DNA from 2 places in the Shewanella sp. W3-18-1 genome. Region 2 is predicted to be linked to the other one. Evidence: predicted binding sites of a transcription regulator. Region 2 holds the regulator's gene; the other holds the start of a gene.
What was found. Region 2 encodes MetJ, which represses methionine synthesis genes. Its sites were predicted from a motif close to TAGACGTCTAGACGTCTA; they were not measured.
Positions count from the first base shown of each region.

Region 1: a site for MetJ is predicted at 3,758-3,775, ahead of metH (methionine synthase). Genes of this name have one in related genera too.

Region 1 covers NC_008750.1:1,117,926-1,130,707, forward strand. The annotation lists gene metH (methionine synthase) at 1-3,630, opposite strand, end outside; gene SPUTW3181_RS05055 (histidine phosphatase family protein) at 3,903-4,628, shown strand; cobalamin riboswitch at 4,849-5,035, shown strand; gene SPUTW3181_RS05060 (ABC transporter ATP-binding protein) at 5,135-6,016, shown strand; gene SPUTW3181_RS05065 (FecCD family ABC transporter permease) at 6,016-7,143, shown strand; gene cobT (nicotinate-nucleotide--dimethylbenzimidazole phosphoribosyltransferase) at 7,222-8,274, shown strand; gene SPUTW3181_RS05075 (adenosylcobinamide-GDP ribazoletransferase) at 8,382-9,170, shown strand; gene cobU (bifunctional adenosylcobinamide kinase/adenosylcobinamide-phosphate guanylyltransferase) at 9,167-9,778, shown strand; gene SPUTW3181_RS05085 (cobyric acid synthase) at 9,886-11,457, shown strand; gene cobO (cob(I)yrinic acid a,c-diamide adenosyltransferase) at 11,517-12,140, shown strand.
Region 2 covers NC_008750.1:4,058,328-4,071,109, forward strand. The annotation lists gene SPUTW3181_RS18435 (bifunctional aspartate kinase/homoserine dehydrogenase II) at 1-1,237, opposite strand, end outside; gene metB (cystathionine gamma-synthase) at 1,249-2,412, opposite strand; gene metJ (met regulon transcriptional regulator MetJ) at 2,625-2,939, shown strand; gene SPUTW3181_RS18450 (sulfite exporter TauE/SafE family protein) at 3,082-3,825, shown strand; gene nrfD (NrfD/PsrC family molybdoenzyme membrane anchor subunit) at 3,931-4,878, opposite strand; gene SPUTW3181_RS18460 (4Fe-4S dicluster domain-containing protein) at 4,881-5,447, opposite strand; partial or broken gene phsA (thiosulfate reductase PhsA) at 5,460-7,741, opposite strand; gene SPUTW3181_RS18470 (pentapeptide repeat-containing protein) at 8,121-8,738, opposite strand; gene SPUTW3181_RS18480 (phosphoribosylaminoimidazolesuccinocarboxamide synthase) at 9,259-10,362, shown strand; gene SPUTW3181_RS18485 (IS4-like element ISSpu12 family transposase) at 10,446-11,831, opposite strand; partial or broken gene SPUTW3181_RS21745 (transposase) at 12,215-12,318, shown strand.

The DNA of each region.
Region 1 (12,782 bases), 1.8 Mb from region 2:
ACTTACACCAAAATAGCGGGATTTTGGGTGGGCGAAATACCAGCCCGATACCGCAGCGGTAGGGAACATGGCGTAGCTTTCGGTGATATTCAAGTCGATGGTCTCATCGGGCTTGAGCAAGTCCCATAACAAACCTTTTTCTGTGTGGTCTGGGCAAGCTGGGTAGCCCGGTGCGGGGCGTATGCCTTTGTATTTCTCGCGGATTAAGGCTTCGTTGCTTAACTGCTCGTCGGCCGCATAACCCCAAAACTCTTTACGTACCCGTTCGTGCATCCGTTCGGCAAAGGCTTCGGCCAAACGGTCGGCTAAACACTTGAGCATAATGGCGTTGTAGTCATCGTGGTTGGCTTCGAAACGTGCCACATGTTCATCAATCCCATGGCCCGCAGTGACCGCAAAACCACCCATATAGTCGGCGACGCCGCTATCTTTTGGCGCTACAAAGTCGGCAAGGCAGAAGTTATCGTTACCGACCCGCTCAAGCTGCATCCTCAGGTGATGGGTGGTCATTTCAACTGTGGTACGCGACTCATCGGTATACAGCTCAATATCGTCGTAATTCACGGTATTGGCTGGGAATAAGCCGATAACCGCTTTCGCCGTGAGCCACTTTTCTTCGATGATTTTTTTAAGCATGGCCTGACCATCGGCGAACAGCTTTTGCGCTTCAACGCCGACCACTTTATCGCTGAGGATTTCAGGGTAATGGCCGTGCAGCTCCCACGAGCGGAAAAACGGTGTCCAGTCGATACGCTCAACTAAATCTTCTAATGGATAATCATCAAACACTTGGCGACCGAGCACATTGGGTTTGAATGGGGTGTAATTGGCCCAGTCGTGTTGGCAGCGGTTTTCACGGGCGGCCTCCAGTGAAACAATCTCTTTACGCTTGGCTTGGGATAAACGCTTAGTGCGCATATCGTCGTATTCGGCGTAGGTTTCATCAATGGTGGCTTGGCGTGTCTCGTTATTCACCAGTTTGCTGACCATTGGCACAGCGCGGGACGCATCGGCAATATAGATAGCGCCATGGGGATAATGGGGCGCGATTTTTACCGCTGTATGGATTTTTGAGCAAGTCGCGCCGCCGATAATTGCTGGAATAGTTAAGCCTTCGCGGTGGAAGGTTTTCACGTTATGCACCATCTCATCAAGGCTTGGGGTGATAAGGCCCGACATGCCGATGATATCGATATTGTGTTCTTTCACGGCGTCGAGAATTCGCTCTACCGACACCATCACGCCTAAATCGAATACCTCAAAGCCGTTACAGGCGAGCACTACGCCGACGATATTCTTGCCGATATCGTGCACGTCACCTTTTACGGTCACCATCAATATCTTGCCATTAGACTGACCTGCGACTTTTTCCTTTTCAATAAAGGGATTGAGGTAAGCCACGGCCTTTTTCATCACCCGCGCAGACTTAACGACTTGTGGCAGGAACATCTTGCCCGAGCCAAATAAGTCGCCGACCACATTCATGCCGTCCATCAGCGGGCCTTCAATCACATCGAGTGGACGTTTCGCTTCTTGGCGAGCGGCTTCGGTATCTTCATCAATAAATTCGGTGATGCCTTTAACGAGCGCATGGGCTAAACGCTGATTAACTGGCCAAGAGCGCCATTCTAAATCTTCTTTCTTACCCACCTGCGCGCCATCACCGCGGAATTTCTCTGCGATTTCAAGTAACTGCTCTGTATTGCTCGAGCCTTCAACTGGGCAGGGCAAGTTAAGCACCACGTTTTCGACCCGCTCTTTAAGCTCGGGGTCGATATCATCGTAAATGGCTAACTGACCCGCGTTCACAATCCCCATATCCATGCCGACTTTAATCGCATGGTACAGGAATACCGCGTGGATCGCCTCGCGCACTGGGTTGTTACCACGGAAGGAGAACGACACGTTCGACACGCCGCCCGAAATCATCGCATGGGGCAGGGTGGCCTTAATTGCTTTAATGGCATCAATAAAATCGACGGCATAGTTATCGTGTTCATCGATACCCGTGGCAATCGCAAAGATATTCGGGTCAAAGATAATGTCTTCTGGCGGAAAGCCGACCTTATCGACCAGCACGCGGTAGGCGCGGGTACAGATCTCAATCTTGCGCGCCTTAGTATCGGCTTGGCCTTGCTCGTCGAACGCCATGATAATGGCTGCCGCGCCGTAGCGTTTCACTAAGGTAGCTTGCTCGATAAATTTGGCTTCGCCTTCCTTAAGGGAAATCGAGTTAACAATCCCCTTGCCTTGAATACATTTGAGGCCAGCTTCAATCACCTCCCACTTAGAGGAGTCGATCATAATCGGTACGCGGCTGATGTCCGGCTCAGAGGCAATCAAGTTTAAAAACTTGTGCATGATCTCCACGCCATCGAGCATGCCTTCGTCCATATTGATATCGATGATCTGCGCGCCGCTTTCAACCTGTTCACGGGCGACATCAAGCGCTTGCTCGAACTTGCCTTCTTTAATCAGCTTTAAAAACTTGGCAGAACCTGTGACGTTGGTGCGCTCGCCCACGTTCACAAACAGGGTTTGGGCGTCGATAGTGAGTGGTTCCAAACCCGCAAGACGGCAGGCAACCGGAATGTCGGGTAAGACGCGAGGGTCATATTTTTCAACTGCTTGACGAATAACGCGAATATGTTCAGGCGTACTACCACAGCAACCGCCGATAATGTTGAGCATGCCTTCGCGCGCCCAATCTTCGATCACGTTCGCCATATCTTCTGGGGTTTCATCGTAGCCGCCAAACTCGTTCGGCAGACCCGCGTTTGGGTGCGCCGACACATAGCATTCGCTGATACGTGACAATTCTTCCACATAGGGGCGCAGCTCTTTTGGCCCAAGGGCGCAGTTAAGACCGATAGACAAGGGCTTGATATGGCGAAGGGAATTGTAAAAGGCTTCGGTCGTTTGGCCTGTCAGTGTGCGGCCTGATGCATCGGTAATGGTGCCCGAGATCATGATCGGCAGTCTGTCTTTAGAATGCTGACCAAATAAGTCATCGAATACGGATTCAATCGCAAACAGCGCGGCCTTGGCGTTTAAGGTATCGAATATGGTCTCGACCATAATGATATCCGCGCCGCCTTCAATCAGTGCCTTAGTGGATTCTTTGTAAGCGGTCACTAACTCATCGAAGCTGACGTTGCGATAGCCAGGGTCGTTCACATCAGGGCTAATAGAACACGTACGGTTAGTGGGGCCTAACACACCGGCGACGTAGCGTGGAATGCCTGTGGCAGCAAAGGCTTCATCACAGGCTTCACGGGCGAGGCGCGCGCCTTCGCGGTTAATTTCGGCTGACAGCGACTGCATGTCGTAGTCGGCCATGGCGATAGTCGTGGCGTTAAAGGTGTTGGTCTCAATAATATCGGCACCGGCGTTTAAGTAGTCGGTGTGAATTTGTTTGATAATGTGAGGCTGCGTGAGCACTAACAGGTCGTTATTGCCCTTAACATCGGTATGCCAATCCTTAAAGCGTTCGCCGCGATAGTCCTCTTCCTCCAGCTTGTAGCCTTGGATCATTGTGCCCATGGCACCGTCTAAGATCAGAATGCGCTCTGCAAGCTGTTTGCGAATGTCTGCTAATATCTGGCCGGCTTTGGTTGAGGGTATCGTCATAAATAATTACCTTAAATACAGCTAAGTTAAGTCCAAGCATCGACCCTTGTTATGCAAAGTGCATTTTATTCTGGTCTATCGACATTTGTTTTTGGATACTTGTTTTTATAAAATGTTTTTGGACATTTAAACGTATAGACGTCCATAATACGCGACTTATGATCGTCAGGGCAAGATGAAAGTCAAAGGCATTAGGAGCGAGAATCGAGAATCTAGAATTTAGGCCCTCGGCTTGAGTTCCTAGCATCTAGTCCCTAACTAAAAAGGCATATATGAAACAAGTGCAGCTTTTATTGTTACGCCACGGAGAGTGTGAAGGCGGCGCCATCTTGCGGGGGCGTGTGGATGTGCCTTTGAGCGAAAAGGGTTGGCAACAAATGTCGGCAGCGGTTGAGGCGCAGGCCAGCGTGTGTAGCGCGATTTATAGCTCGACTTCACGCCGCTGCGCCGATTTTGCCCACGCTTTCGCCGCCGAGCTGCATTCGACAGCGGCGTTGGTATCAGTCACTAGGCCATTGCAGGCGCAGTGTTTGTCGGGTTTGCAGGAAATTGATTTTGGTGATTGGGACGGTTGTCGGCTCGATGAAGTGTATCAACAAGAGGGCGAACGCTTAGCGGCGTATTGGCAAAATCCTTGGCAAACGCCGCCGCCCAATGGTGAAACTATGGCGAGTTTTGAGTCGCGGGTGAATGGGGCGGTTGATCAGATACTCGCCGCCGAGTTTGAACGATTTACCCTCGACTCACATAAAATGGGTAATGAAAACAGTGCCGTTAATGAGCGCGGTGACTATATGCCTGCTACCAAAGTGTGGGTTGTGACCCACGGCGGGGTGATCCGTCACTTAATGGCTCGCGCCCTTGGGGTTGAACGGGCGGTGGGGTTTTATAGTCAGCTTGATTTACCCGTGGCGGCAGTGGTGAGCATTAATGTGCTGCAAGATGAACAGGGTGCCTGCTATTGGCGTTTAGATTGGCCGAGTGGGCGCAGGTGTTGAGGCCTTATTTCACGACCTAGGCGCTATGGTGTAGGCGTGATCGTTTGGCGAGAATAAGCTGACATGAAAATATTCTGATTTAAACAGCATTGCCTAATGGGATAGATGTAGGATAATGCTTTTTCCTGACGTTTGAACGAGATAGCGTATTACATGCGCAATGAGTGATAACGTCGCAGAAATAGGTGTTGGGAATAGACTCTCTTGTTCGAATCGCTCCGTTGTTTTCATTCTCAATGGCGTTGTGAACAAAGCGCATATCAACCCAAACATAATAGGGAATCGGGGCACTGCTTATCAGTCAGCCCGAACTGTACCCGCAACTGTGAGTAGTAAAAGAAGAACCTAGAACCTAGAACCTTCTTTCCCTACAAGTCAGGAGACCTGCCTATTTCTGTTATCGCTGCGTGCAGCCTTAGTTCTCGAGCGGGTGACTCGAGGGAGCAGATAACAATGTACATAGCCTTTTTTAATCTAGGTTTGGACTCGCTAGGAGCGCCGCGTTGGTGAAACTCTCTGCACTCCAAATGAGCCATAGTTTGAGTGAAAGTAACACTCGTCCGTCAACGAGCCAGAGTGTCGCACTCGATGTCAGCCAGTTAAGCTGGTGTATCGGTGGCAAAACCATTCTATCCAATATTAACTTTTCGTTGCCTACGGGGGAGATGTTGGGTTTGATTGGGCCTAACGGTGCGGGCAAGTCTAGCTTGCTGCGGTGTTTGTATCGATTTGTGCGCCCGACTCAGGGCAAAATTACCCTTTTTGATCAAGATATTGAGCTCTTATCGCCCAAGACGTTTGCTTGCCGTGTCGCCGTCGTGCAGCAAGATACACCGCATTATTTTGACCTAACCACAGAGCAATTGGTTAGCATGGGCTTGACGCCCCACAAGGGCATGTTCGATACCAATTCCAGTAGGGATGCTGAGCGCATTGCTCAGGCCTTAGATAAAGTGGGCTTGAGCCATAAGAGGTATCAACAATATGAGCACTTATCTGGTGGTGAAAAGCAACGCGCCTTGATTGCCCGCGCCATAGTGCAGCAGCCGCAGCTTTTAATCCTAGATGAGCCAACTAACCACCTCGATGTGCGCTATCAAATTCAGATCCTCGAATTAGTGCGTAGTCTTGGGATCAGCGTGATTGCTTCTATTCATGATCTTAATCTAGCCAGTGCCCTGTGCGACAGTTTGTTGTTGATCCATAACGGTGAAGTCAGCGCTATGGGGACGCCAACCGAAGTATTAACAGAGGCGCGCATTGGTGATGTGTTCGGCGTGTGTGCTCAGGTATCGCCCCATCCACAACATAAAAAGCCCTTAATCAGTTATTTTTATGGTTACCACCATGTGGCTCATGGCCTGAACGAGCGAGGCGAGGGCGGATGATGTCGAGGAATAAACAACATTTCATCTCATATTTGGGGCGTATTGTGACACCGTTGACGAGACAACAACTGATGCTGCTTGTATTGGGCATCATCACTTTGCTCACCCCTATTGCTGCGGCGAGCTTTGGTGCGGCAAATATCCGCTTTATAGAAGTTATTCAAGTATTTACAAATAATGTGGTGAATCCTGTTCAAGCCAATGGTATGACTGAGCGCATTGTGATGGAACTAAGACTGCCGCGCATTTTACTGGCTTTTGTGGCGGGGGCGGGTTTGTCAATGGCGGGGAGTGTGCTGCAAACCGTGACCCGCAACCCGTTAGCCGATCCCTATTTGTTTGGCATTAGCTCTGGCGCGTCCTTTGGCGCTGTGGTGATGTTGACGATTTTTACCGGTTCTGGTTTATTTGAACATTCAGCATTAATAACAAGCTCAGGTATTTTTAGCGGCTCGGGTGCTTTTGCTGGGCAGCTCTGGTTTAGCTTACCCTTTGGCGCTTTTATCGGTGCGAGCTTATCTGTGTTAATTGTGCTTGCCTTGTCTGGGCTTGGGCTTAATAGCCAAGTGGAGCGCATGTTGCTTTCTGGTGTGGCAACCTCCTTTATGTTTGGCGCATTAACGAGTCTGCTGCTGTATTTCGCCAGTCCACAGGCCACGGCATCAGTGCTCTTTTGGAGTTTAGGCAGTTTCGCTAAGGCCAGTTGGTCGTTGCTAGTGCTGCCGAGTTTAGTGATAGGCGTGAGTCTGGTGATTATTTTAGGGATGAAGCGCCAGATCATGGCGTTGCAAGCAGGGGACGAAACCGCCCATACCTTAGGGGTGAATGTGCCTAAGCTGCGGCTCAATATGTTGCTGCTTTGCTCCTTGATTACCGCCGTATTGGTTGCCACCTGCGGCGGCATTGGTTTTGTCGGTTTAATGATCCCCCACACAGTGCGGTTATTATTTCCTGGTCGTCAATCAATATTATTAACCGCGTTGGTGGGGGGATTATTTTTGGTGTGGATTGATGTCTTAGCACGTTGTTTGTTGGGCAATCAAGAGTTACCCGTGGGTATTATTACTGCCGCCATAGGGAGTTTTTTCTTTTTGATTATCCTGCGGCGGCGAAAAGTAACCCGTTAATTTAATGCTTACGACCTATGGAAAAGAGTCATGGAATGCATCGTAGTGATTAAATTTGGATTAGCAAGTGGAGTGTGAATGTCTCAATCAGCCGTGTCGTTTCAAATTAACCCTGTGAGCAAAGTACAAGAACAGTCGATTCAACAGAAAATAAATCTTAAGACTAAGCCGCTTGGCGCCCTCGGGCAGCTCGAATCCTTAGCATTACAAATAGCTCGCATACAGGGTGCTGATCAGCCATATATAGCGAATCCCACCATGCTGGTGTTTGCGGGTGACCATGGCATTGCAGCAGAAGGCGTTTCCATTGCCCCTAGTGAAGTGACGCGCCAAATGGTGCAAAACTTTGCCCATGGCGGTGCGGCAATTAATGTTTTTTGTCGGCAAGTTGGCTTTAAGCTCGAAGTGATCGATTGCGGTATTTTAACGCCTATCGAAGGGGTTAAAGGCATTATTGATCAACGTCTTGGCGCTGGAACTGGCGCTATTCATTTAGAGCCTGCCATGGCGCTGGAAACCGTCGATAAAGGCTTTGCGATGGCGCGTGATTTGATTGAACGCCACCACCAAACGGGCTGTAATCTGGTGGCCTTTGGCGAGATGGGCATAGGCAATACCTCTGCCGCATCTGCGATTATGGCGGCGATAATGCAGCTCGATGTGATTGATTGTGTTGGCCGTGGTACTGGCATTAATCAAGAAACCTTAGCGCGAAAATTGATGCTGATTGAGCTAGCGTTATTGCTACATCAAAGTGCGTTAACTGGACCAAAAGAAGTGTTGGCGTGTTTAGGTGGTTTTGAAATTGTGCAGATGACAGGCGCTATGTTAGCCGCCGCCGAGCGTAACATGCTGGTGGTTGTGGATGGTTTTATCGCGACTGCCGCTGCATTAGTCGCAGTAACAATAGCGCCTAATGTGCGCGACTATTTGATTTTTGCCCATCAATCAGAAGAGCAAGGCCATCTGCGAATGTTAGAATTTTTGCAGGCTAAACCTTTGCTATCGCTTGGCCTAAGATTAGGCGAAGGCACTGGTGCAGCCTTGGCTCTACCGCTTATCCAAGCAGCAGTAAATTTTTACAATCAAATGGCGAGTTTTAGTGATGCGGGGATTGAGGCTGTTGTATGATATGCATCAGCTAAGCTGTTTATTTTACTTATTTAAAATAATAACTTTTTAGCCAACCGTTTTAATTTTAAACCTTGCAGCAAGTGTGGATTCACTAAGGATGCTTTATGTCAGAACGCGAAAGCTGGCACAAAGAAATAGATTTATTTTTAGTTGCTATGGGCTACTTTACCCGCATCCCAATGCCTAAATGGGTTGAGGTTGATAGCGATAAACTCAATAAGGCGAGCCGTTATTTTGGCTTAGTGGGCCTGTTAATTGGCCTGTTAAGTGCGATTGTCTTTTGGTTAACACAGAATTGGCTTCCTGCAGGGGTATCAGTGCTGTTAGCCATGTTAGTTGGCGTTTTACTGACAGGTGGATTCCACGAGGATGGCCTAGCCGATACCTTCGACGGTTTTGGCGGTGGTTGGACGGCAGAAGATAAACTGCGGATCATGAAGGATTCGCGGCTTGGTAGTTATGGCGCTATCGCCTTGATATTAGCGTTATTGCTGAAATGGCAATTGTTGGTTGAATTGGCACTTTATGATCCCGTGGTTGCAGGCTCGGCGCTTATCGTGGCGCATACAGTGAGTCGCGTGGTTGCTGCGAGCATTATTTTTACCGAAAAATATGTGCGCGATGATGAAACCAGCAAATCTAAACCACTATCTCAGCATCAAGGCATTAATGAGCTATTTATCTTGGTTGCCAGCGGTGTATTGGTGTTGTTATTCCTTAAGGGATTAGCAGCCCTCTCATTGTTGTTGGTGATGATCGGGTTACGCCGTTTGATTGTCGTTATTTTTAGGCGTCAGATTGGGGGATACACGGGCGATACTTTAGGCGCGGCACAACAAATATGCGAGATTGTTTGTTATCTTGTGCTGCTGATTGTTGGAAGTATTCTGTGATCCATTTAGTCGTAGGAGGTGCCCGTAGCGGCAAGAGCCGTTACGGCGAATCCTTAGTGCGCCAATATACGGCGCTGGGATTTGATGCGTGCTTTGTTGCTACAGCGCAAGCACGGGATGCCGAAATGACTGAACGTATAGTGAAACACCAACAAGACCGTGCAGATGATGGTATTGCATGGCAATTAATTGAAGAACCCCTCGCGCTGACAACGCAATTGAAGCACTTAGCAAAACCTGGGCGTGTGATCCTTGTGGATTGTTTAACGCTTTGGTTAACTAACCAGTTACTCGCTTGTTACCCCGAATTAGATGAACCGATTCCTACAGAAGGGTATTTCGCCGCGGACATTGCGACTAAAAACACGAGCCTTGATCCGCTGATATCTTGGCAAAACGAGAAGAATGCGTTTGTCGATTCCCTTGCCGAGCTTGAAGGTGTAGTGATTTTAATCAGTAACGAAGTTGGCTCCGGCATAGTACCCTTAGGTGCGTTAAGCCGACAATTTGTGGATGAAGCTGGCTGGTTAAACCAAGCCGTGGCGACCTTAGCGGACAATGTTACCTTAGTGGTTGCAGGTTTACCCTTAACACTAAAACCACTTTAGCTTTAATCGATGCGTTTATAACGGCTTTGCATGAGTATTGGGGCTTAGCTTGGATGTTAATACCGCAAACTTAAGTAAGTCATTAATCTATGCCTTCTGTAAATACAATGTCTTCTTTCACTATAGACAATACCGCCAATATTAATTCACCTCGGCGCGCGGCAGTCTTGATGGTGCAGGGCACAACATCGGATGCTGGCAAGAGCACCTTAGTCGCAGGCATTTGTCGTTTGCTCGCTCGTCAGGGGATTAAGGTTGCGCCCTTTAAGCCGCAAAATATGGCACTCAATAGCGCTGTTACTATTGATGGCGGCGAGATTGGCCGCGCACAGGCCTTACAAGCCGTGGCCTGTTATCTTGAGCCCCATACCGATTTTAATCCCATACTGCTTAAACCAAGCTCGGACACGGGCGCGCAAATTATCGTTCATGGCAAAGCCCTGACGACACTCGAAGCCTCGGCCTTTTTTGGGCCTAAATCTAAGGATTACAAGGCTATGGCGCTTGGTGCTGTGCTGGAGTCCTTCGAGCGATTGACGGCCCAATATCAAACCATAGTGGTTGAAGGCGCGGGCAGTCCGGCGGAGATCAATCTGCGTGAAGGTGATATTGCCAACATGGGATTTGCCGAAGTTGTGGATTGTCCTGTGATTATCATTGCCGATATCGACAAGGGCGGCGTATTTGCCCATTTGGTCGGGACCTTGGCCTTGTTATCAGAATCTGAACAAGCACGGGTAAAGGGCTTTGTGATCAACCGTTTCCGTGGCGATATTAGCCTGTTGCAATCTGGCCTCGATTGGCTTGAAACTTATACAAAAAAGCCTGTTTTAGGTGTGTTGCCTTATCTGCATGATTTACATCTCGATGCCGAAGATGCGCTGATAAGCTCGCCGACCAAAGGCGCTAACAGCCGCTTAAAAGTGCGGGTATTAGTGTACCCAAGGATCAGTAATCACACGGATTTTGATCCGCTGCGGCTGCATCCCGATATCGATTTTGACTATGTGTCATTACAAACCCAAGCCGCGAGTCACTCCACTCATCTGCCCGCCGCTGATGTATTGATCTTGCCCGGCAGTAAGAATGTGCGCGCGGATTTGGCCTTTTTACGCCAGCAAGGCTGGGATAAAGATATCGCCACACACCTGCGTTACGGCGGAAAAGTGCTAGGCGTTTGTGGCGGCTATCAAATGCTAGGCCAAAGCATTGCCGATCCCTTAGGCATTGAAGACAGTGCGGGTGATACCGTTGGACTTGGCTACCTACCGCTGAGCACAGAACTCAAAGCCGAAAAACAGTTACGGCGAGTGAGCGGTGAGCTAACGTTACTTGGGCAAAAGGTTGCTGTTAAGGGCTATGAAATCCACTGCGGTGAATCAAGCTATCTTATCCCTAGGCTTGAACAAACGAATGTACCCTTGCAGTTAATCCCTGATTCCACATCTATGAGCTTTGCCGATGGCCTGCAAAGTGATGACGGGCAAATCCTTGGCACTTATTTACATGGGCTGTTTGATAGCCCGGATGCGTGTCAGTTGATTTTGCGCTGGGCGGGATTAAACGATGCTAAGGCGATAGATATCAATAAAATACGTGAGCAGCAACTCGATCGTTTAGCCGATGTGTTAGCCGAGCATTTAGACATGCAAAAATTACAGCCAATTTTAGAAGCATAAGTTTTAGAAGCATAAGTTTTAAAAGCAGACATTTTTAGCAGCAGAGTGAAGAGAAGACCATGACAGCACAGAACGACAACGAACAAGCGCAAATCAAGGCCGAACGCCACAAGGCTCGCCAACAGAAAGTGAAAGCCGGTGTGGATGCTAAAATTGCCGCTGCCCAAGAGGAGAAGGGGATTCTACTGGTGTTAACCGGTAACGGTAAAGGCAAATCGACCTCAGGTTTTGGCACAGTGGCCCGCGCCGTCGGTCACGGTAAAAAAGCCGCGGTAGTGCAATTTATCAAAGGCACTTGGGAGTGCGGTGAGCGCAATTTACTCGAAGGCGCAGGGGTTGAGTTTCATGTAATGGGCACAGGTTTTACTTGGGAAACCCAAGATAAAGAAAAAGATACCGCCGCCGCTGTACTCGCTTGGGAAGCCGCCGAAAAGCTGCTGCAAGATGAGAGCATAGATTGCGTGATGCTCGATGAACTCACCTATATGGTGAGCTATCACTATTTAGATGTGGAGCGTGTGCTTAGCGCACTTAAAAATCGTCCACCCATGCAGCATGTGATTATTACGGGCCGCGCTTGTCATCGCGCGATTATCGAGCTGGCTGATACTGTCAGCGAAGTGCAACCGATTAAACATGCCTTTGAAGCCGGAATAAAAGCGCAGCCGGGATTTGATTATTAAACTGAGTGTGTTGTTATCACCATAAAGAGATATTTTATTCATATTGGGCAGATATAAAATGGCGGCCATGCCGCCAACGATAACTGGTGTAACAATGGCAATCTTAACGAACCCTCTAGCTGTTCGTTTAGCTAAAAAGCTAATGCCCCAAAGCAAGACAGTTGAGTTACGCGCATTCCGTATTAATTGTCATTGCTTCCCCAGTGACACGCCGTAAATATATCCCTATAGGCTCGACGGCGACATCCATGTCGCCAACGGTCACTGGTACACCAATGCCAATCTTAACTAACCCTCTCGCTGCTCGTTTAGCTAAAAAGCTATTGCCCCATTCCGTGTTTCGCCTCGTTAGCTCAACCAAAAATTCCCACTCCTGCTGCTATACAAATTTTTATCTATTTGCCTATGTTTTGCCTTACCAGAAATCGACTAACAATGTATGGGTATACAGTCATATTTAAATTTAGATGTTTTTGAGTGTTTTTACACTCATTAGTTTGCGCGTTTTTCCAGATGGTGTATTTGATAGAAAGCTGATAAGTTCTTTACATACAGATAGTTAACTTTGCGCGTTTTAACTGGTCTAATGAGGTAAACGCGCATGCGCACTAATAAAATGTTGAACTAAGCCGCTGCGCGGAG
Region 2 (12,782 bases):
AACTTAAATCGCCACTGAACAAAGGTTTAGCATCACGGCTCAGTAAACGGGCGAAGCTGCGGCGATAATGTTCGGCGTCGGCACTCACTAATGCGACTAAACCATAATCTGTGTTGATCTGCTGATCGCTGATCCCTAATGCTTCTGCCTCAGCATCGAGTAATCTTTGAACTTGTTTTTGATTCTCAGCGGTATAGGCAAGTTCAACCCTTTGATGGGCAGATGTCCAATGGGCCAATGGCGTTAAACCCGCGGCAATCAATAAATCTAATAAACGAGTTAACTCCCCTGTGAGTTTAAAGCCGAACAGGACAACAGCATTGAGGTTCGTCACCACAGGCGCACTCGCTGACGAACTGTGGGGCGCGATTAAGGTAAAGTCGGTGTGGGACGCATAACTTGAACGCACCGCTAAGCTCACTTCGGTATTGAATAACGGCTGCAAAGTGCGCGAATGCAATACTGGCGAGCCTAAACGCGCTAGGCGATCGGCTTCGGCAAGTGACATACTTTTTAGTAACTTGGCATCGTTGATTTTATTAGGATCGGCGTTGAACACCCCTTCCACATCGGTCCAAATCGTCACGCGCTCGATATCGGCAAGACTAGCAATCAGGCTAGCGCTAAAATCTGAACCATTACGACCAAGTAATAAGGTATCGCCACGCTCGTTAGCGCAGATAAAGCCTGTGATCACCAAGCGTTCATTGGGATGCGCGGCTAATAGGGCTTGTACTTTAGCGCGGGATTCCTGTACCCGAATTTGTGGCACAGCGGCTTCATCGGCCACTAAAATTGAACAGGCATCCACATGGCTTGCCGCCACGCCAGATTCGCGCAGTAGCGCCGCCATTAAACGTGCCGACCAACGTTCGCCAAAGCTCACCACATGGTTGATTTGGTAATCATTGCGCGCATCCAAGGATAACAAGCTGATAAGTTGCGCTTTATCAGTAGCCAAACGCTCACGCAGATCGCGGGCTTGTTCATTCGACAACAACTGCTCAATCAACCCCTGTTGGTAACTGATCAGCACTTGTAATTCTTCTTGCCATAGCTGAGCCGCATCACGCAGCGCTAATAATTTATACAGGAAATTCGTGCTTTTACCCGCCGCAGAGACCACCACGAGATCATCACTATGACCGTGGGTTAACAGGATATGGGCGACTCGACGATAACAATCGGCATCCGCTAAACTGGAGCCACCAAATTTATGTAAGTGACAACGTGCCATCTATTATTCCTCTACTGACAAGCCGCAACGGCGGCTAATCCTGCTTGAATATCTGCAACTAAATCGGCGGCATCTTCAATACCCACCGATAGACGCAATAGGGTGTCTTTAATACCAGCCTCGAAGCGCGCCTGCGGCTCCATGGCTCTGTGGGTCATAGTAGCGGGCACTGCCACCAAACTTTCGACGCCACCTAAACTTTCTGCCACGCTAAATAAACTTAATGCACCTAAAAAGGCCACCACTTCGGCCTCGTCGCCCTTAAGCTCAAAACTCAGCATAGCGCCAAAGCCTTTTTGCTGCTTGGCTGCAATGGCGTGACCAGGGTGATCCGCAAGACCAGGGTAATAGACTTTGCTCACCACAGGGCTTTGGGTTAATACCTCAACAATGCGCAGGGCATTGGCTTGATGTTCGCGAATGCGTACCGCTAGAGTACGTAGGCCGCGCAGGGTCAGATAACTGTCGAAGGCTGACCCCGTTAAGCCTAGAGTGTTCGACCACCAATGTAAGCTTTCGCCGATTTGCGCATCTTTGGCGACCACAGCGCCGCCGACCACATCGCTGTGACCATTGATATATTTAGTGGTGGAATGGATAACGATATCCGCACCTAACAATAGGGGTTGTTGCAATATCGGCGATAAAAAGGTGTTATCGACCACCACCAGCGCGCCGACATCATGGCTCGCCTTAGCAATGGCTTCGATATCCACCACACGCAATAACGGGTTCGATGGGGTTTCGAGCCACACCATCTTAGGATTCTGCGCTATGGCTGCGGCTAACGCTTGACTGTCAGTTTGGTCCACCACAATCAGCTTAAACTGGCCTTTCTTCGCCAAGTTGGTAAATAAACGGTAGGAACCGCCGTAACAATCGTGGGGCACAACCAAGAGATCATCTGGGCCGAGTAAGGTGGTCACTAAGGTGATGGCTGCCATGCCAGTGCACGTCACTATGCCAGTGGCGCCCTTTTCTAATTGGGCTAATGCTTCGCCTAAAATGCAGCGCGTTGGGTTGCCTGAACGACTGTAATCGAATTCGCGGGGATTGTTATGACCATCGAAGGCGTAATTAGTCGACAAATAAATCGGTGGCACAACGGCACCATATTGAGTATCGCTTTCGATACCCTGACGCACTGCCAGTGTGGCTAATTGACGCTCTGCCATGGGTGGACTCCTAAATTCGGTAGACTGATAGAGATGTCTGGACGTCTAAATGTACCTAAGCCCAACCACATCGTCAATAGGCGTTAAGACGTTTAGACGTCTAAACATAAAGAAATCTGTTTGCAATCCCTAAGAAATAGTAGCAATAATTTGACTGTTGTTTGTAAGGGTTTAAAATCTGCCCCGAATTTAGCGTTATAACAGGTGAGTCAATGACTGAATGGAATGGGGAATATATCAGCCCCTATGCTGAACATGGCAAGAAGAATGAGCAAGTAAAGAAAATTACTGTGTCGATTCCGCTCAAAGTGCTTAAGATCCTTACGGACGAACGTACTCGTCGTCAGGTCAATAATTTACGTCACGCCACCAACAGCGAGCTGTTGTGTGAGGCATTTTTGCACGCCTACACTGGCCAGCCATTGCCTAACGATGACGATCTGTCAAAAGACAACCCAGATAGTATTCCCGCCGAAGCCAAGTTGTTGATGGACGAAATGGGGATCGAGTGGGAAGACATGGAATAGCGACTCGTCGCTTCCAAGATTGCTGTTATTTTCAAGATCACATTGCTCATCAATAGGGATCGTTAACGATCCCTTTTTGTTTATGCCTACATAATCTCAAGCGATGAGTTTATCTTGAGATTTTTGGGTATGTAGGAACCCTATGTTTTCTATGATAGATCCCCAGACACTTGCCTTAGCCTCGCTAATCGTGTTTATGGGCGCCTTAACCCAAAGCCTGATTGGATTTGGGCTTGCGGTTGTTGCTAGCCCCTTGTTGTATATCGTCGATCCGCAGCTTGTCCCTGCACCCGTTATTGCGATGGGATTCTCTATCGCGCTACTTACCTTAGTGCGTGAGCGCGGTCATTTAGAATTCAATGGCTTGCAATATGCTCTTATCGGTCGCGTACCCGGCGGTTTTATCGGTGCCAGCCTGTTGCTGTTTGCGCCTCAACCCATACTCGGTTTATCCATCGCCGCCATTGTGACAATCGCGGTTATTCTCAGCCTGTATAAATTCAGTCTCCCCGTTAATAAAGCAACCCTCTTCAGTGCGGGTGTGGTTTCAGGGATTTTCGGCAATATTGCCGCAATTGGTGGCCCGCCAATGGCGATTTTATTGGCGGGCAAAGATGCCTCGCAGTTCCGCGCAGCTTTATCGGCCTTCTTTATTTTTAGCTCTATGATTGCGCTGTGTATTTTAGCTGTAACAGGCTTGCTAGAGATCAAACACCTATGGCTCTCCTTAATGCTATTACCCTCAGTCATTTTGGGTTATTTAGTCGCAGGTAAACTCGTGGGACGCATCGATAAACATAAAACCAAAATGGCGACATTAGCCCTCTGTGCCATCAGCGCCTTAGTGTTAACGGTAAAGTCGGTTATCGAGCTATTACCCCAATAAGTGCCCTGCTTGTACAGGCAAACCTTCTCAAGATTCAAACAATAAAAAGCACTGACATTGCCAGTGCTTTTTCTTTATCTCTCAATATGTAAAGCCTATCTACACTCAGCTTAAGTAGCTTTGTCCTGCGTACACAATAAAGTGTCTCAGTGCGAGCACGCCCGTTAAGCTAGCGCAGGCAACCATGATCATTGCGCCCTTAGTATGGCGAGTCGCAGCGGGTAGCAGCATAAACAGCAATGGAATACCAAAGCCGATACCCACTACGCCAATCCAGAATACGCTTGCCCAAACACCTGTTGTCAATGAAGCCAGTGCTGCAGCCGCAGCACCACCTTTAAAGTACAAGGCGCAGAACAACATAAACAGGAACATGACTTCAATCGCCATCACAGGCAATTCTAAACCGTGCATTTTGACAAGCGTTTTATCGTGACTGTCTGTCTTAAACATCAGCAACGCCAGTACCGCGTTAGCCGCAGCGCCCGCCGATAAGCCTGACACTAAAAACAGTGCAGGCAGTACCGCAGTATTGAGCATAGGATAGGCATTCATGGCCGAAATTAAGAAGCCAGTGTAAGCCCCTACGCCAATAGCGAGGACAAACAGCAATACTTCAATCACCTTTCTAAAGGGCATAAGTAACTTAGCAATAGGCACTAAGAAACCTAAGCCCCACTTTGGCAAATCGTCACGCAATACGAGAATCGCATAGGCAAATGCCAAGGGTGAATAAGCCAGCAGCGCCAACACCCCAATAGCCATCACTGACTGGAAGTTGTAGTTAATCAAGATTAACCAGAAATGGAATGGCTTGGTTAAATCAAACACTAAGCACGCCAAACCTAAACTGATCGCTACAGGCCCAATAATGGCCGCCGCCTTAAGAATACTGCTTTCAACCCCTGTGTTAAGCTCCTTATTCGCCCAACGTAGACCGATACCAATCAGTAAACTGCCCGCGGATAACCCCGCCATAAATAGGTAGACGGCGATAACCCAATGCCAAGTCACTGGATCATATTGCGTCATATCGCCCCAAGTATTGTTCATAATCAAATCCCCCCTCTTTTGGTAGGAACGCGATACACCCTAGGCTTAGTGCCCAAATGGGTTTTATCTTGGTAAGTGATTTTGGTATTGAGCATGATGGCCACTTCACTCTTAGGATCATTGGCATCACCAAACACAAGCGCATCGGTTGGACACACAGTCACACAAGCAGGCTCTTCACCCCGCGCTAAACGCGTGTCTTTACAGAAGTTGCACTTATCCGCGACTTTAGTTTCTGGGTTCATAAAACGTACTTTGTAGGGGCACGCCGCCACACAGTACATACAACCCACACACTTATCTGCATGAATAGAAACAATGCCGTCTTCACCCACATAGGCAGCCCCCGTTGGGCACACCTTAACGCAGGGTGCATCTTCACACTGTTGGCAGGATACCCTGTGGTATTTGAAATGCAGATTGGGCATTTCACCATAGGGGCCTTCGACACGTACCTGTAGGCGGGTAACACCTTCAGGTACACCATTTTCACTGCGACACGCCACGTTACAAGCTTGGCAGCCGATGCACTTATTCTCGTCGTGCACCATTACATATCGTTTATTCATTTAAGCCTCCGATTAGCGCTTTGCCAGCGTGACACCCGTAGTGTGCACATTCATGCCGCACACAGGTGCTGTCACGTGGGGAAGTAAGTTTCCGCAGTGGATACCTTTGCCCGTTGCTCTGACCAACTCTTTGTTTTTAGAGCCGAAACCCATATAAGCAAATACAGTATCTGGGCGAATACCTAGTGTGACTAAGGCATGACCTTCTTCGGTACCTACGCTACTGGTGAGACGAATTGGATCGCCATTACTGATCCCTAACTTGCCCGCTGTCACTGGGTGAACCCAGATAGCGTTATCAGGCATCAGGTTCGCCAACATAGGAATATTGTGGGTGGCGCCATTGGTGTGTACAGCCACTTTGCCTTGGATAAAGTAGAGCTCGTCTGGTTTTTTCAGAGCCACTTCGCGGAACTTAATCACTCCACGCCCCGGAGCCATCGCTTCAACTTTAGCGGAGGTGAGTTCAATTTTGCCGCTTGGGGTTTTAAAGGTCAGTGCACTGGCGTAAGTGCCGTCTTCATCGGCGGGTCGCGCATTGGGGTATGCCTTAATAAACTCGGCAACCATCTTAGGTTCGCGCAACATAATAGGCTTACCAAAGCTGACAAAACCTTCATCCTTAATTCGGCGTAACAGCGCGGTATCGCGGTTCACTTGCATTAATTGCAGGGTTTCAATGTTGTCCCATGGATAAAACTCACCGAGGCCCAGTTCATTGCCAATGTCTTTAAAGATTTGCCAAGAGGGTCTTGTATCACCGAGTGTTTCAACCACTCGTTGACGCACATAGTAAGCAGGATTTTTCCCCGACCTATCGGCAATTTCTTCATCGCGCTCAAGGTAGGTTGATTCAGGTAAAATCACATCAGCATAGGCCGCAGTTTCACTGATATACACATCACACACGGCGATAAAGTCGAGCTTTTTCATGGCTTCAACAACGCGCGCTCTGTCTGTCATGGTTTGCATTGGGTTAGTGCGGGACATCACCCAGCCGTGTAACTGATATGGCACTGCACTTAAGGTCGCATCGAGAATGGTTTGGTAAATCCCCCCCGATGACCACATCATGGCGTATTGTTCTTCCACTTGGTCAATGCGTTTTGCGGCTGGTTTTGGCATATCTTTTATGCCGGGTTTGGCCAACACTGGCGCAACCGCTTCACCGGCGAGCTTGTTGTAATCACCCGGCTTTTGGCCGATATAAATCCCCCCCTTACGCTCAATGTTACCAATCAAGACGTTGGCAGCATAAAGGGCGCGGCGCATATCAAACTCTTCCGTAGTGAATGTCGCTCTATGACCAAAATCGACTACAGCATGGGGGCTTTAGCGGCATATTCATGGGCGATACGGCGAATGTCCTTGGCGGGCACATCGGAAACCGTTTCTGCCCATTCAGGGGTATAGGCTTTCACTTCGTCGGCAAAGGCTTCGAAGCCTTCAACATAACGCTCAACAAAAGCTTTATCGTATAGATTATCTTCAATTAATACATGGCATAACGCTAAGGCGACCGCGACATCGGTGCCGGGGCGAATGGCATACCATTCATCGGCCTTGTCGGCCACAATCGAGAATCTTGGCTCGAACACCACCAACTTGGCGCCTTTATCCATCTGTGCTGCCATCATGCCGCGGGTTTCGGACATGTTAATGCCTTCGTACAGGTTATGGCCGAAGTTGATAATGTATTTTGAATTGCCTAAATCACGTTTTAACTTAGTCCCAAAGATGGCTTTGGCGGCAATTTCATAACCACCGGGGCAAGTTGATGCGTGGGTAAAGGTATTTGGACTGCCATAAGCCGTGGCTAAATGGAACAAATGCTGTTCGAGTGATCCAGATTTTGACGAGAATGCTACGGCTTCAGGACCATGTTCCTTTTTAATTTTATTCAGATTATCCGCAATCAGTTTATAAGCTTCGTCCCAACTGATCTCAGCCCATTTGCCTTCGCCACGCTCACCCACACGTTTAAGTGGTTTAACAATACGTTGTGGATCGTACAGCAAGCTGTGACCTGCACCACCACGGGCACAGACTTTACCACCAAAGGATTTAGCCGCTTTATTGCCGCTAATGAAGACATTTTTGCCCTCAATCACCCGCGCAGAAATAGGGCAACGGGTTGAGCACATTTCACAAATACTGGCAATATCCTTGCCCATACCCTTTAGCTGTTTATTCTCTAATGCCGCTAAGCTGCCCGGCAGCAGACTGGCTAAGGCACAGGTTGCACCGCTCGCCCCAGCACCCTTTAAAAAGGTTCGCCTATTAAGCTCTATCATGGTTACCTCCATCACGCTCATCCAACCCGTTTAATGCCTTTTGGCCATATCGAGTTAAAGTGTGCTCACTGATTTTGTTTTGCTTTTATCGTTATCAGCGCATTAAAGTTCGTTTAATGCACTTCTTCTAATCCAAGGCAATTGTTAACCCTAAAGAGGTAAGCGGATATTGTGGTAAACCACATAGGGGAGAGCGGTGTGATCTAAGGCAACGAAAAGCTAAAATCAATCTAAAAAATCGTGAATAAGATCAATAGACTTGCTGAGGACTTTTAGAGGAAAAAGATGATGTTTTTTTATAAAAAAATCATCTTCGATAAACATAAAAATTTATGAAAATACTTTAAAAATAATTAGTTAATACTGATTAAACCGCATTTTAATCGACAAGTTCGATATCGAGACAATTGAGCAAACGAATCGCCTCATCACAACTAAATTTAGCCCCTTTGATTTTATTATTAAAAATATCAATATCGTAATTTGTCGCTTCAGAGAAATCCGCATCAGCTAATTGGGTGCGGCCAAACAGGCTATGGCTAAAATCCGTGTAGGTGAAATTGGCTCGATTGAAGCTGCCTTCTCGAAAATCCACATCGTGGGCTTTACACTCCTCAATCACTATTTCGTCGAGGGATAAACCAAGAAAAGAACTATCGTTGAGGATGCATTGTTTAAAGGAAAATGGCGCAGCAAAGGATAAACGTGGCCATGCAGCGCGGGTCCAATCTATACCGACGAGCTTACATTCTTCAAATACAACGGCATTGAACTGGCATTGGGGCACTTTGACTAAACTCAAGTTACAGCGCACAAAGCGGCACTCGATAAACTTACATTTACGGAAGGTACTCTCGCTAAAATGGCAATCCAAAAACTCGCAATCCTCAAATTCAACCTCCTGCCACTCCTGCACATTCTCGGATAAGCCACTAAACTGCTCAGATAAAAAATGGCTACCCTGTGGTGCCGCCCTTTGGCCAATCTTAAATGCCATCACCTACCCCTTTATAAAATGATTCCAATGCCATAATTCCACAGACATTGTTCAACGGCCAATTGCGCCATCATCAATAAACCTTAGGATTTTGTCCACTGCGTCGCACAAATAGCCATGGTAAATTTTGTCAAAAACGGTAGAATGTCGGCACTTTTTCGCGGCAGTCTAGAACAAGGTTCTCTCGGATTAATGGTTAGCATTTTCGAGCAAAATGACACGGGCCCAGCCCGCTTTAGCAGACCACTTTCACTGTGGTGCCAACCTTGCCCTGCGTTTGTTCCATTCCTTGCCTTATCTCCAACAAACACAATTCAAACACCGCCCGAAAACAACATTTTTGCTGTTCAAGATTTAACATCAAATCCCACCAATGGACTTCTCCAATTAAATTATAATCCTTTGGTAAATAATAAAAATATTGTACTAAACAAGGCGCTCGCTCGAAGCATGGCCCTAGTGCAAACCGACACCTATAAAAACCTTATCCCTACACTCTTAATCCAAAGGAATACTCGTCATGAGTCTTGCTGATTCCGTATTAGCCGTGAACAACGATTTACCCATCCGTACCGACAGCCCAGTCCACAGCGGCAAGGTACGTAGCGTTTACTGGCTAACCGACGCCGACAGCCGCCGTTTAATCAAAACCAAAGGTTATAACGTCCCCGAAGATACCCCGCTCGCCATCATGGTGATAAGCGACCGTATCTCCGCCTTCGACTGTATCTTCCACGGTGAAGGCGGTTTAAAAGGCATCCCAGGTAAAGGCGCTGCATTAAATGCCATTTCTAATCATTGGTTTAAGCTGTTCGCCGAAAACGGCCTAGCCGACAGCCATATTTTGGATATCCCGCATCCCTTCGTATGGATAGTCCAAAAAGCCCGTCCCATTAAAGTCGAAGCCATTTGCCGCCAATATATCACAGGCTCCATGTGGCGCGCTTACTCAAAAGGCGAGCGCGTATTCTGTGGCATCACACTGCCAGAAGGCTTAGAGAAAGATCAAAAGCTGCCTGACTTACTGATCACCCCTTCAACTAAGGGCATTTTAACCGGCATCCCAGGCGTGCCAGCACAAGATGACATTAACATCAGCCGCAGCGATATCGAAGCTAATTACCAAGCCTTTGGTTTTGAAAAATTAGAAGATATCGACCTGTACGAAAAACTATTAAAAGATGGCTTTAAGGTGATTTCAAAAGCACTGGCCGACATTGACCAAGTGTTTGTCGATACCAAGTTCGAGTTTGGCTATGTGACCGACAAAGATGGCAACTCAAAGCTGATTTATATGGATGAAGTCGGCACCCCAGACTCATCACGTATTTGGGACGGCGCCGCCTACCGCGATGGTAAGATTTTGGAAAACTCCAAAGAGGGTTTCCGCCAGTTCCTGCTAAATCATTTCCCTGATCCTGATGTGCTGCTCAACAAAGACAGAATGCCAGAGCGTGAAGCCCTCGCCCGCGACAATGACCTCCCACTTGAGGCCATGATGCAAGTGTCACGCACTTACACCGGCGTTGCCGAGAAAGTGACTGGCGCGGCGATTCCGCTTCCAGCGAATCCAAAGGCAGATATTATTAAGATCCTACGGGAAGAGTATGATCTGATTCTCTAGTAGAGAGTTGTAAGCAAATCTGAGGTTTTGGGTGGTTTACCCATAGCTGAATAGTAAAAAAGGCGCCTAGGCCTATCTCTTGATCACATCTCGTGTTCAAGAGATAGAGCCAATTCGTAGCCTTCAAGGATGGTTTGCAGTTTGAACCATCCTTCCCATAACCGCTCCCAACCTACTACACCCGTTCCTTTACTATCGTGCCAACCCGCTAATTTTCCTAAACTTAGGTAAGCCCAATGCACACTGGGTGCTTGCTTGGGTGGTTTGCATTGTTCAACTTTCAGCCACAGTAATTTCCACGCTTTGCAACCCAACAATGTCTCACAACTTTGTTGCTTTGCCTGTTCTTCTTGTAACCCAAGATGGCGCAACTGCTGAACTCGCACCGCTATAAACGCTAGGATCGTAATCATACGCTCCAAATTACCTTTGCTTTGTAAGCGCAAATCTTCAACCTGAGTCCCACCGCTTTTCCAGGATTTATGAAAGTCCTCTATCAGCCAGCGCTTTTCATACCAGCACAAGATCGTCAGTGCTTGTTCCGTCCTGGTGACGGGCTCCGACGTCAGCAGGTGCCAGCACAATCCATCGTCATTGCCTTTTTCAATACAACTGACATAAAACAACGGCGTACTTTCGCCAACTTTATTGCTGGGCATTTTCAGGGTTACCGGTGCAAAACGGACTTCACAGGTCGCGACTCTGGCTTTGCGGCCACCTTTTTGTACCACCTCTACCATTCGCTCCCCAGCACTTTGCAACGAATGGCCGTACAGATGTAACTTACCTTCGGCTTCTTCTATATGCCGACTTATCATCGAACGCACCACAAACCGTTGCTGATGTTCGAGTTTATATTGCAGGTACTCAATTAAATCCGCTTCGCGGTCACAGACGCTGACCGCATGTGCCATGTGTTGACCCAAACGGTTAGCGACATTTTGTGAGGCCTGCTGCCATTTAAAACTCTCTTTTTCCCAGTAAGGTCTTTTGGTTGCGTTTTTGTGCTTTCCCATCGTAGCTATGTCGCGGGTCCATAAATGTTGTTCAATTAAACCAATCACTTGGTTATGTGATGGTGCGTACAGCAATACTGAATGTGCTTGAAATCCGCGGCTCGATAGATGAGATGTAATATGTCCCAGTTCATCACGGACCCCTTTGTGAGAAAAATTTAGCGAGCTGGTGTCTTCCAGTGCCAGTAAGGTGTCAAATGCTAAGGCTTCTTGCTTCGTTGCCATAAAGCCTGCTTCGGCGATGGCATCGGCCGAAATGGCCTCATTGCGGATAAAACGGTAAGCGGCTTCAATATCAGCGGTAGTTTGACTGGCTTGCGGCACAGATTTTCCCATATGAGCAGCCAGCGTTGCCGATAATGCTATCAAGCGTTTGACGCGCCGAGCATCACCTAAACTGGCATGTTGGAAGAGATGTTGGGCCCATTGTGCTGGGTTGGAAATAAAATTCATAGCGTGCGCCTAAAGTTGTTTTGTAGATCAGATCAACAACATCAGCGCGAGTTCAAAAAAATCCCCGAATTTATCGGGGGATTTGTGTATAAGAGACAGGCACATGGCGCCTTTTTCTTTAAGTTATTCATAAACTAAACCAATACATCGCTGATGATTAAGCACTGTCATTCCAGTGACACGCCATAAACTCATCCATGAGGGCTCGACGACGGCATCCATGCCGTCAACGGTCACTTACATGCCAATGCTTAATTCAACCAACTCCCCAGTAATCTGCATGCCTTTTTACAAGCATACACTTTGCAAATTTAACAATGGGTGGCTCGTTAAATTGTTAGCTGTTAATCTCAAAAGAGTGCAGCCTGCCCTATCTTTGTCTTAAAAAGCCATGGGGTAATAGTTTTGGGACAGAGGTTATTTTGTCGATATAGCAGGGGTTAATGAAGAAATCATTAGACGATATGTGCGCCATCAAGGTAAATAAGATCTGGAACACGAGGCTAAATTATCGTGGCAGACGATGTAGGCTCTTGGAATAGCTCCTTCCAGGGAAAAGTCAAAGCCGCCTTCTAAAAAGGCGAGTTCTTTACTGAGAGTAAGCTGGCTACATTTTAAAATGTTATTCTGTAAATTAATAGTTTAGTATTAAAGTATCTATTTTTAATGCAGTAAATTTCTAGATCTTAATTTTTGAAAGAAAATATAATTATATACCTGTATTTAAACCTAAAAAAACCACTAAAGTGCTTCACTCCTATAATACTATTTAAAACATGCTCATCTTTTATATTATGATTTCAATTCCGTCAATAATTATTCTACTATTAACCCCACATATTTCAACTCATATCTGTCATTAACAACTTCATTGTAAACTAAGGTTTAATAAGAATCATGTTTATATGTTTTAATGGGAAAGCTCAAAAACAGTTGAAAAGCAATTAACAT